2 regions of the Pararhizobium sp. genome follow, and region 2 is predicted to be linked to the other one. Evidence: riboswitches for the same ligand, from Rfam matches in the RefSeq annotation. Region 2 holds a riboswitch; the other holds the start of a gene.
The links. A riboswitch is a leader RNA that binds a small molecule or an ion and turns the genes downstream of it on or off. The one in region 2 is predicted to bind S-adenosylmethionine.
Positions count from the first base shown of each region.

Region 1: another riboswitch for S-adenosylmethionine. It lies ahead of ACQY8Q_RS15295 (O-succinylhomoserine sulfhydrylase); the one in region 2 lies ahead of metA (homoserine O-acetyltransferase MetA).

Region 1 covers NZ_CBDIHY010000003.1:2,001,223-2,007,213, reverse strand. Annotated here, with positions in the region: tRNA gene ACQY8Q_RS15305 (tRNA-Gly) at 4-77, opposite strand; gene ACQY8Q_RS15300 (2'-deoxycytidine 5'-triphosphate deaminase) at 146-1,243, opposite strand; SAM riboswitch at 1,352-1,430, shown strand; gene ACQY8Q_RS15295 (O-succinylhomoserine sulfhydrylase) at 1,475-2,659, shown strand; gene ACQY8Q_RS15290 (CDP-alcohol phosphatidyltransferase family protein) at 2,709-3,329, opposite strand; gene apaG (Co2+/Mg2+ efflux protein ApaG) at 3,425-3,817, shown strand; gene ACQY8Q_RS15280 (Hsp33 family molecular chaperone) at 3,831-4,826, opposite strand; gene argF (ornithine carbamoyltransferase) at 5,098-5,991, opposite strand, start outside.
Region 2 covers NZ_CBDIHY010000003.1:1,115,411-1,121,401, reverse strand. Annotated here, with positions in the region: gene trxA (thioredoxin) at 1-189, opposite strand, end outside; gene ACQY8Q_RS10985 (prolyl-tRNA synthetase associated domain-containing protein) at 248-757, opposite strand; tRNA gene ACQY8Q_RS10980 (tRNA-Gly) at 1,010-1,084, shown strand; gene ACQY8Q_RS10975 (SDR family oxidoreductase) at 1,147-1,914, opposite strand; gene ACQY8Q_RS10970 (aldose epimerase family protein) at 2,144-3,160, opposite strand; gene ACQY8Q_RS10965 (N-acetyltransferase family protein) at 3,300-3,692, opposite strand; gene metA (homoserine O-acetyltransferase MetA) at 3,749-4,675, opposite strand; SAM riboswitch at 4,750-4,827, opposite strand; gene ACQY8Q_RS10955 (SRPBCC family protein) at 4,903-5,373, opposite strand; gene ACQY8Q_RS10950 (SRPBCC family protein) at 5,397-5,870, opposite strand; gene ACQY8Q_RS10945 (SRPBCC family protein) at 5,897-5,991, opposite strand, start outside.

The sequences.
Region 1 (5,991 bases), 890 kb from region 2:
AAGTGGAGCGGGTAGCGGGAATCGAACCCGCACGATCAGCTTGGGAAGCTGACAAGCTACCACTACATCATACCCGCCTTGCGCCCGAGGTTTCCACCAAGCACGGCTGCCTGTCAAGGCAGTAGCCGGTTTTCGGGGCGTCTATTTACTCCGAGCGGAAATGCTTGGAGAGTTTGAGGCCCTGGGCCTGGTAGTTGGAACCGAGACCGACGCCATAAAGGCCCTCGGGGCGTTCCATCATGTGTTCATAGATCAGGCGGCCGACGATCTGGCCGTGCTCGAGGATGAACGGCACTTCGTGGCTGCGGACTTCGAGAACGGCGCGGCTGCCTTTGCCGCCAGCCGAAACGTGGCCGAAGCCGGGGTCGAAGAAGCCGGCATAATGAACACGGAATTCGCCGACCAGCGGATCGAAAGGCGTCATCTCGGCGGCATAGAGTGGCGGCACATGCACGGCTTCGCGCGAGACGAGGATGTAGAACTCGTCGGGATCGAGGATCAGTTCGTCGCGGCCACGGCTGTAGAGCGGCTCCCAGAAATCGAAGATGCCATGCTCGGCCTTCTTGTCGACATCGATAACGGCGGTGTGGTGCTTTCCCCGATAACCGATCAGGCCGTCAGCGCCGGTGCCCTTAAGATCGATCGACAGGGCGATACCGGCGCCGGAGACGTTCGGCTTGTCGCTGGCGACCAGAACGTCACTTTCATGCAACGCCAGCACTTCCGTCTCGGCGAGCAGCGCATGGCCGACGCGGAAGCGGATCTGCGACAGGCGCGAGCCGCGCCGGACGATGACCGGGAAGGTGCGCGGGCTGATTTCGAGGTAGAGCGGGCCCGAATAGCCGGCCGGGATCTTGTCGAATTCCTGGGCACGGTCGGTGATGACGCGGGTAAAAATGTCGAGGCGGCCGGTCGAGCTTTTCGGATTGGCCGAGGCCGACATTTCCGGTGAAAGATCGAGGCTTTCCATCAGCGGCACGATGTAGACGCAGCCGGTTTCGAGCACCGCCCCTTCGGACAGATCGATGACGTGCAGCTTCAGCCGGTCGAGCTTGTCGGCCACCAGATGGCCGGGACCGGGCATGAAGCTGGCACGCACACGAAAGGCAATCGAGCCGAGACGCAGGTCGAGGCTGGCCGGCTGGATCTGGTCGGTATCGAGATCTGCCTCGCTTTTCAACCGTCCCGCATCAAACAGCGCCGCAATGGCGCGATCGGCTAGAATGCCTGTGGCCCTGGTCATTTCCATCGTCCTCTTTGCCGCACCCGGCACGTCATAAACCAAATTGTCCCTGTGACATATCTTGTTGTTCACGGGAATTGACGCAAGCGCGGCTAATCAGTAAATACTGACTTATCCCGTGGTGATTTGGCCGGTCGGCTTGCAGCCACGTAAAACAAATAGCTAAAAAGGCCGGGTTTGAAACCGGCTTGCTTTACGCGGCCGGTTTTTTTGTTTTGAAAGAGACAATCGATGAGCAACAATTGGCGCCCCGCGACACAGCTCGTTCATGGCGGCACGACCCGTTCAAACCATGGTGAAACCTCCGAAGCCATCTTCATGACGCAGGGTTTCGTCTACGACAGCTCGGAAGCGGCGGAAGCGCGCTTCAAGGGCGAGACAGACGGCTTCATCTATGCCCGTTATGGCAGCCCGACCAACGACATGTTCGAAAAGCGCATGTGTATGCTGGAAGGCGCAGAAGACGCACGCGCCACGGCATCCGGCATGGCTGCGGTCTCCGCCGCCATTCTCTGCCAGTTGAAGGCCGGCGACCATATTGTTGCGGCCCGCGCCCTGTTCGGCTCCTGCCGTTGGGTGGTCGAAACGCTGGCGCCGAAATACGGCATCGAATTCACGCTGATCGACGGGCGTTTCCTGGAAAACTGGGAAAGGGCCGTCAAGCCGAACACCAAGGTGTTCTTCCTCGAAAGCCCGACCAATCCGACACTGGAAGTGGTCGATATCGAAGGCGTCGCCAAGATCGCCAATCAGATCGGTGCCAAGGTCATCGTCGACAACGTCTTTGCGACGCCGCTGCTGCAGAAGCCGCTGGAACTGGGTGCCCATATCGTCGTCTACTCCGCCACCAAGCATATCGATGGTCAGGGCCGTTGCCTTGGCGGTGTGATCCTCTCCGACAAGGAATGGATCAACGAGCACCTGCACGACTATTTCCGCCATACCGGCCCAGCTCTCTCGCCATTCAACGCCTGGACGCTGTTGAAGGGCATCGAAACCCTGCCTTTGCGGGTGCGCCAGCAGAGCGAGAACGCCTCGCGCGTTGCAGACTTCCTGGCCGAGCAGAAGCAGGTCGCCAAGGTGATCTATCCCGGCCGCAAGGACCATCCGCAGGCCGATATCATCGCCCGGCAGATGAAGGGCGGCTCGACGCTGGTCTGCTTCGAGATGAAGGGTGGCAAGGAGGCGGCCTTTGCGCTGCAGAACGCGCTGGACGTGGTCCTAATCTCCAACAATCTCGGCGATAGCAAGAGCCTGATCACCCATCCGGCAACGACGACGCACAAGAACCTTTCGGACGAAGCCCGCGAAGAGCTCGGCATTTCGCCGGGCACCGTGCGCTTCTCGGCAGGGATCGAGGACAGCGAAGACCTGATCGAGGATTTCGCCCGCGCGCTGAAGTCGGTTCAGGCCTGATTTCTGGATTTTGCGAAACGCCCGTGTCCTGCCGGATGCGGGCGTTTTTTTATGCTTGGATTTCTCGCCTGAAGCTCGCCCGTGCCAAGACGATGCGTGACAGAGCCGTGTAGAAACAGACGAGCGCAAAGATCACCGCGATCTCGAAAAACCATTGCGGGAACAGGCAGAACGCCAGAAAGACAGCAATCGTCTCGGTTGCCTCGGCAAGACCGGTGGTGAAATAGAGCGACTTTGCGCCGCGCGCATCCGTCAAGAGACCGCGCTTTTCAGCCATGATCGAAAAGGCGAGGAAGCTGGCGCCATTGACATAGAAGGATAGCAGCAGAAGCCCGCCGGCAACGCCGTTCTCATACGGGTCAGCAAGGATGAAGGCGAACGGGATGAGACCGTAGAAGGCAAAATCGAGCACGATATCGAGGAAGCCGCCGAAATCGGTTTTTTGGGTGGCCCGCGCGACGGCGCCGTCGAGGCCATCACACATCCGGCTTATGCCGATCAGAACAAAAGCCCAGACATAAGCATCGAGAACGATGGCAATTCCGGCGGCCAGGCCGATCCCGAAGCCCAGAATGGTGACCGTGTTCGCCCCGATACCACGCACCGCCAAACCTTGACCTGCACGATCCAGCCAAGGGTCGAGCCGCTTCCTGAAATGACCGTCCAGCATGCTGTGCCCTATCCAGACAGTTTACGCTGTCCATTATTCTTGACGAAACCATCTTGCTGTAGAATATCGCCTATAGACTTGAAAAGGGTTTGCATATGTACCGCGCGCTGACACGCGACATCGAGGTGACCGTCGAGCCTTATTATCTGGAGGAGCAATCCGATCCGGATGACAGCCGCTATGTCTGGGGCTACCGGATCCTGATCTCGAACCTGTCCGAAGAGACGGTCCGGCTGATGACGCGCTACTGGCATATTACCGATGAAAACGGCCAGGTGGACGAGGTCAATGGACCTGGCGTTATCGGTGAGCAGCCGGTTCTCAACCCCGGCGATACCTATGAGTATTCTTCCGGCTGCCCGCTCGATACGCCATCAGGCGTGATGTTCGGCCACTATTCGATGGAAACCACGCAAGGCGTGTCCTTCAACGTTGCCATTCCCGCCTTCTCGCTGGATTCGCCCGGCCAGAACCGGACGCTGAACTGATGGCCGCAGCGTCTTACTGCGGCTTCACTTCCGTTGCCTCGAAGCTGTATGTCGTCGAACAGAACTCGCAGCTGACCGACACCATTCCGTCTTCCGCCGCATGATCGATATCGTCCTGGCTGAGGGCTGCCAGCACATCGCGCAACCGCTCGCGTGAACAGCTGCATTTGTCGTAGACGGCTTGCGGCGGATAGACCTTGACGCCACGCTCGTGGAACAGCCGGTAAAGCAGACGCTCGGTGCCAACGGTCGGATCGGTCAATTCATCGGCATCGATGGTCTGGACCATGACACTGGCCTCACCCCAGAGATCATCGACCTCGAAGTCAGCGCCGGCATCCGTCGCGTCGCCATCTCCACCGTGCAGGTCCCTCTGGCGCATGCGCTCAGGCGTTTCCGGCAGAAACTGCGCGACCATGCCACCCGCCCGCCAGCGATGGCGTGGCTTGCCGTTTTCATCGCGATCGAGCAGTTCGGCAACGCCGAGACGGACCTTGGTCGGGATCTGTTCCGACTGGCGGAAATAGACGCCGGCAATCTCTTCCAGCGAGGCGCCGTCCAACGGTACGATGCCCTGATAGCGCTGCATATGTGCCCCCTGATCGATGGTGAAGGCAAGGATGCCCTCGCCGAGCAGATGCTGCGGCTGGGTCAGGCCATTCTCTTCCGCAATCTTCAGAGCTTCCTCGTTGTAACGGGCATAGGCACGTACCCGGTCCGGTGTCGCGAAATCGGCGACGACCAGATCAACCGGGCCGTTGCTCTTGGTCTGGATAATCAGCTTGCCTTCAAATTTCAGCGAGGTACCGAGAAGCACCGTCAGCACCACCGTTTCGGCAACGAGACGGGCGACCGGCAGGGGGTAGTTGTGGCGTTCGAGGATCGCATCCAGCATCGGGCCGAGCTGGACTGCGCGGCCGCGCACGTCGAGGCCTTCCACCTGAAACGGCACGACATGATCGTCGCCGGCAAAATCGAACTGGCCGAGGCCAAAGTCTTCTTCCGTCATCACTCTGCTCCTAGCCCTCGGACCTTTACCCGCCATGAAGGCCGGGGCGCTGTCCGATGCTTTCTATTGATCCTGCGCAAGCCGGCCTTGTCCAGATCGCTCCTGAAAAACCGGCCGTTTGGTCTGCCGCCTCCATGAAGGACGGCGGCGAGGATGGATGGATACTTCTGAATACGAATGACCGGCAAAGGAGGACACGCCGCCTGCCGGTCATCAGCTTGTTGCATAGATCGTGTGCCGCCACCCGGTTTTCAATATCCCGGGCAAGGCGTTAAAGCGCGCCAAGGCACCATGCAAGAACGGACTTTTGTGCGTGCAGGCGGTTCTCTGCCTCGTCGAAGACCACCGACTGCTTGCCATCGATGACGTCGTCCGTCACCTCTTCGCCGCGATGGGCCGGCAGGCAGTGCATGAAGATCGCGTCCTTGTCCGCCTTCGCCATCAGCTGGGCATTGACCTGGAAAGGCTGGAAGACGTTGTGGCCGCGCGCGCGGTGTTCCTGGTTCATCGACACCCAGGTGTCGGTGACCACACAATGGGCGCCGTCCACGGCATGTTCCGCATCGTGATAGAGCTTGATCTCGCCGCCATTGTTGCGAGCCCAGTTGAGGATCTTGTCGTCCGGCTCCGAGCCGAGCGGCACGGCCATGTTCATCCGGTAGCCGAAGCGCGCCGAGCCTTCGATGAAGGAATGCAGCACATTGTTGCCGTCGCCGGTCCAGGCAATCGTCTTACCCTTGACCGGGCCTGCATGCTCCTCGAACGTCATGATATCAGCCATGATCTGGCAGGGATGCGTGGCATCTGTCAGGCCGTTGATCACAGGCACGGTGGCGTGCTCGGCCAGTTCCAGCAGCCGGTTATGATCGGTGGTGCGGATCATGATCGCATCGACATAGCGCGACAGGACCTTGGCCGTGTCACCGATGGTCTCGGCGCGGCCGAGCTGCATTTCAGTACCGGACAGGAACAGCGTCTCGCCGCCGAGCTGGCGCATGCCGACATCGAAGGACACGCGGGTACGGGTCGAGGGCTTCTCGAAGATCATCGCCAGCATCTTGCCGGCCAGCGGCTTTTCCGCGGTTCCGGCCTTGGTGTCGGCTTTGCGGACGCGGGCGTCCTCGATGATTGACCTTAAGTCAGTTGTCGTCATGGCAGAAAGATC
Region 2 (5,991 bases):
TTCACGGGAGGCTTCGAGCACGTCGCGGGTAAAATTGGCGGTCGTGGTTTCCTTGATCAGCTCGCCGGCCGGCGCGAGTGCTGGCGCTGTCGCCGGAACTTGCGCCTGTGCTGGGGCGCCGCCATAGCTGGCAGTTGCCGTCATCTGGTTGCCGTAGGATGCTGCATAGGGATTGTCGTTGCCGCTCATCGTGTCTCCTCGCGGACATCCTCGTCCGTCTGACTGTCTTCCCGTCAAAGATCGTATGTCAGGACGTCACTTTCAAGACAAGGGCTTCATGTCCCGTCGCCTCGATAAAGCGCAGCAGGTCCTTCGACGCGATGGATGTCGTTGCATCATTGGAGAGCGGATGACAGTTGATGATCTCGTCCTTCATCAGGTCCTTGTCGATGATGATCTTCACGTTCCGCCCCATATCGTTGATTACGCCGAAAGCGGTGACGGCGCCGGGAATGACGCCCAGATATTCCATCAGCTTCTCCGGGCGGCCAAACGAGACCTTGCTGGCGCCGCCGATGAGCGTGTGCACTGTCTTCAGGTCCACCGTGGCGTTCTCTTCGACGGTGAGCAGGAAATAATTGTCCTTCTTGTCTTTCACGAACAGGTTCTTGGTGTGCCCACCGGCAATGGCGTCGCGCAGCGCCACCGATTCGGCGACGGTGAAAACCGGCTCGTGCCGCATGGTCTTGTGGACGATGCCGAGGCTGTCGAGAAACTGAAATAATTCATCCGGCGTTTTCGGCTGCATTTCACTCATGACGGCTTCCTTGGCTTGAAAATGATGGTCTTCCTTAAGGCGAAGGGCAAAAAACCGCAATCTTCCACGGAATGCAGGCTGCAAAACGCCTTGTTTTCAGGGGGTTGCGACATTTCTTCAAAAAATTATTGGGTCAGCCGTCATTTCCCTGTTGCATTTGAAAATCGTCTGGGCCATATAGCCGTCGTCGCAGCAAACAACAAACGCAGCGGCGCCACGGTCCACCGACTACCCCCGGACCTTGGATGATGAGCGGGTGTAGCTCAGGGGTAGAGCACAACCTTGCCAAGGTTGGGGTCGAGCGTTCGAATCGCTTCACCCGCTCCATTTTCTCTCTACTGAGATTAAAAGTTGAAAGTCGCCTAGGCGGCTTTTCTTTGCGTTTTTCCCTATCCTCTTCCCACATACGGCATCTGCGTTGCCATCACGGTCATCGTCAGCACATTGGCGTCGAGCGGCAGTCCCGCCATGTAGACGACGGCGTCAGCGACGAGGTTTGCCGGGATGGTTGGTTCGGATGCGATTTCGCCATTGGCCTGCAGGACGCCTCCGCTCATTTTCGATGTCATTTCAGTGGAGGCATTGCCGATATCGATCTGGCCGCAGGCGATGTCAAAGTGGCGGCCGTCGAGGGCTGTCGATTTGGTGAGGCCGGCAATGGCGTGTTTGGTGGCCGTATACGGCGCTGACATCGGCCGCGGCGTGGAGGCGGAGATCGAGCCATTGTTGATGATTCGCCCACCACGCGGCGTCTGTGCCTTCATCAGCTTCATCGCCTGCTGGGTACAGAGGAAGGCGCCGGTCAGGTTGGCGCTGACGATGGCGTTCCACTGTTCGAAGGTGATGTTTTCCATCGGAACGGCGGGCAGGCCCATGCCCGCATTGTTGACGAGCAGGTCGAGGCGGTCGAAATCGTGGCGGATGGTCGAAAACAGGGTGGCGACCGCCTGCGGATCGCCGACATCGGCAGCGAACGCCCGTGCCGTGCCGCCGGTCTCGGCGGACAGCTCCTTTGCGGCGTGCTGGAGAATATCAAAGCGCCGGCCTGAAAGGACGACCGTGTAGCCGTTTTTCAATAGCGCCTCGGCAATGGCGCGGCCGATACCGGTACCGCCGCCTGTGACCAGGGCAATCTTCGATCCGCTTGTTTCAGCCATGCCCAAGTCCTCCTCGTGCCGCATCCTTGATAGGGCATCAAATCCGGTTTTGCTGCAAAAGCCCAGCGGATTTGCTTTCGGTTTTTTGGGATCAGCCAATCGGCGATGACGAGGGAGCGGCTTGCGCCGCGCCAACGTTGGATGAGCATTTTAAGGTGGATTCGTCCTATATCGTGCCTGTGCTGCCGGGAGGCGTTGTATTGGCGTGGGCGAGGAAGGCCGGCGCCGATCAGCTCCGGGTAAAGACGTAATCGGTTTCCTGCCGCAGCGTTTCACCGGGCCGCAAGACGGCTTGCGGGAAATTGGCGTGATTGATCGCATCCGGCCAGATCTGAGTTTCCAGGCAGAAGCCGGCGAAAGGCCCGTATTGGCGGCCTTCGAGGCCGGGTGCTGCTATATTCATCTTGAAGCCGGTGTAGAACTGTACGCCGGGCTCGGTGGTGCGCACTTCCAGCGAGATGCCGGAATTGATGCTGCGCACCAGGGCAACGGACTGTTTGGGGCCACGAGCCTCTGCCAGGCAGAAATTGTGGTCATAACCGATCTTGTCGCCTTCCAGCTGACGGCGCAGCGGCGTCATGGCGCGCAGATCGAAGGCGGTGCCCTCGACGGAGCGGATCTCGCCGGTCGGGACCTGCAGATCGTTGGTCGGCAGATAGCTGTTGGCGGCGATCATCGCATCGTGGCCAAGCGCATCGGCAGTGCCATCGAGGTTGAAATAGCTGTGCTGGCAGACATTGCAGATTGTCGCGCGGTCAGTCGTGCTCTCATAGAGGACATTAAGGACACCGCCGTCGCTGACCGTATAGGTGCAGGTGATGGTGCAATTGCCGGGATAGCCGGCGCGGCCATCGGGATCGACAATCTGCAGCACGACGCGGTTCTCCGCCGTCTCGATCAGCCTCCACAGGCGCTTGGCAATGCCGTCGCTGCCACCGTGCAGGTGGGTTACGCCCTTTTCGTTGCATTCGAGCTGGTAGGGCACGCCATCGATGGCAAACCGCCCACCGCCGATGCGATTGGCGTTGCGGCCGGGCGTTGCGCCGAAATAGGGGGAATGCGAGAGATAGTCGGAAAAATTCTCGAAGCCGAGAACCAGTGGCGCCGCATGGCCATCAAGGCGCAGGTCCTGGATGACGGAGCCCCAGGTGAGGATATGTGCGGTCAGCCCGCCGCCCTTTATGACGATGCGATGAACGGGTTCGCCGGACGGCATATGGCCGAACACTTCAGTCTCTGTCTGCACGATTACTCTTCCTCCACTCTTTCGGCGGCAAACTGCGTCATTTCGCGGATGGCAGCAACCGAAAAGTCATACAATTTAAGGCGCCCGGACGCTCCAGCCGTTCAGGCACCTTCCTCAGTAAAGACAGAACAGATTCGCCTTAAAACGTCTTCTGATAGATGATGAAAGGCGTCTTATCGGCGATCCGGTCGTAAAGCTTGCGGGCATTGGCGTTGAAGTCCTGAGTCATCCAGTAGACTTCCTCTGCCTTTTCCGCATTGGCCCGGGCATAGACAGCTTCGATCAGCGCCCGGCCGATTCCCTGTCCGCGCACCTCCGGATCGGCAAACAGGTCCTGCAGGTAGCAGATGGAATTCTTGTGCCAGCAGGACCGGTGAAAGAGGAAATGCGCAAGACCGACCGGTTTGCCGTCCAGCACGGCGAGAAATCCCGCATATTCATGCGCCGCGCCGCTCAAGAGCCGCGAGAAGGTGAGGGCGTAGATGTCCTCTGGCAGAGTGGTCTCGTAGAAGGCGAGATACGCCTTCCACAGGCGGCGCCAATCCTGCTCGTCGCCGGGCTCGATGGGGCGGATGGTGAGGGTTGCGGTCAGCGTCTGTCCTTCCCGATATCGGCGAGATCATAGGATGTCGTCTGATAGATATCGTTGATCCAGTTGCCGAACAACAGGTGCGCGTGGCTGCGCCAGCGGTTCTGTGGCGTCAACGTCGGATCATTGTGGGGAAAATGGTTGTGCGGCATCTTGATCGGCACGCCGGCATCGACATCGCGGAAATATTCATCCGACAGCGATGTCGAATCATATTCGACATGGTTGAAGACATAGAGCCGGTTGCCGGCCTTCTCATGCACGAAGCACACACCCATTTCCTCGGATTCCATCAGGATTTCCAGCGCGGGTTTTTGCTCGATATCGGCGCGGCGCACCTCGGTCCAGCGCGATACCGGTATCTGGAAATCATCGGAAAAACCGCTGAGATAGGGCGAGGACGGGTTGAGATTATGGTGGCGATAGACGCCGAACGCCTTTTCCTTCAGCGTGTATTTCGGCACGCCGTGGAAATGGTAGATCGCCGCCATCGCACCCCAGCAGATGTTCAGCGTCGAATGGACATTGGTGTGGGTCCAGTCAAGAATCTGCTGCATCTCGTTCCAGTAGGTGACGTCTTCATAATCCAGCGTCTCGACAGGGGCGCCAGTGATGATCAGGCCGTCGAACTTGCGGTGCTTGACCTCTTCCCAAGTCTCGTAGAAGGCCAGCAGATGCTCTTCCGGCGTATTCTTGGCCTTGTGGCCGCCCAGCCGGATCAACGAGAATTCGACCTGCAGCGGCGAGGCGCCGACAAGGCGCGCCATCTGCACTTCGGTTTTGATCTTGTTCGGCATGAGATTGAGCAGGCCGATCTGCAGCGGCCGGATGTCCTGGCGGATTGCGGCAGTTTCGGTCATCATCCGCACCCCCTCTTTGACGAGGGTTTCATAGGCGGGCAGCGTATCAGGAATCTTGATTGGCATGGGACAACACTCGGCTCAACGAACACGCCGGTACAAAAAAACCGGCAACGATAGAATCGCAACCGGCCCCGCTTGCTTGCGCATGCACGGCCCTTTAGCGACTTATTTAACGTGGCTGCAAGCCGGCCGGCCAAATCACCACGAGTGCTTAAATAGCGCCTGTTGGCGCGCGAATCAATATGCTGCGCCCGTGTGCGTAAAACGGTCGCCACGACTGGTTGCTATCGTCAGGCAGGCTCTCCTTTTGCCAGAAAGGCTGCCACACTGTCGAGCAGGGAACGCGTTCCCGTTTCGCGCTGGCTGACAGTGTCATGGCCGTCAAGAAAGGCGTCCTGTTCGGTGAAGACCAGCTTCGTTCCAGCGCCGTCTGCCTTGAGTTCAACCGTGGTCAGCGAGACGGAGATCCGCGTGCGATCCAGGTGGATGTCGTAGCTATAGATGATGCGCTCGTTTGGCACGATGTCCTGATATTGCCCATCGAAGGTATGCACTACCCTATCGGGGGAGGTGATCGACAGGTGCTCGCGGCCGCCGATGCGGAAATCAATAGTGAAGTCCTGCGATGTCCAGCCGGCATGGCTGGCGTACCACCGGGCCTTGTTATCCTTCTTGGCCCATGCGGCAAAGACACGGGACGGAGAGGCATCGTAGTGGCGGACGATGGTGAAAGCGGCATGGGTTACCGAATGCTGGGTCATGGCGGTTCCTCTCCGGTGTTTCGTTAGGTGGCGGCCTGATCGCGGTTGAGTTCCGTTCCAAGATTGTCGAGCATCTGGTCCCACCCGGCCTCATGGTTTTCCGGCCTGTCATGGCCGTCGAGGAAGACGCCCTGCTCGGTGAGAATAACGCGGCAGCCGTGGCTTGCTGCGATGAACTCGACGGTCAGAAGTCCGGCGAAAAGCCGTTTGCCTTCCGAGGTCATGTTGCCCGCTGAGATGATGCGCACATTGGGCACGATGTCCTGATAGGTGGTTTCGTTGATGAAAACCGGACCGCCCTTCGGCCCGAAGCGGCTGACATCGCTGCCGCCGGTTCGGAAGTCGAAGCGTTCATAGGCCACGTCCCATCCCTCGCCCGGCGATCCCCAGCGCAGAAGGGCATCCGGATCGGACCAGGCGGCAAAGACGCGCGGCGGTGCTGCCGCGTACGTGCGTTCAAGGACGATGGTGGAGTGCCTCGTGGATCGTTCGGTCATCACACTCTCCTTGTTTGCCTGTGGGGTCAGGCGACGGCGGCACTGCGTTCGAGTTCGATGGCCAGTTGTTCGTAGAGGTCGCGGCAGCCTTTTTCGCGATCGGCGACCTTGTCGAGGCCGT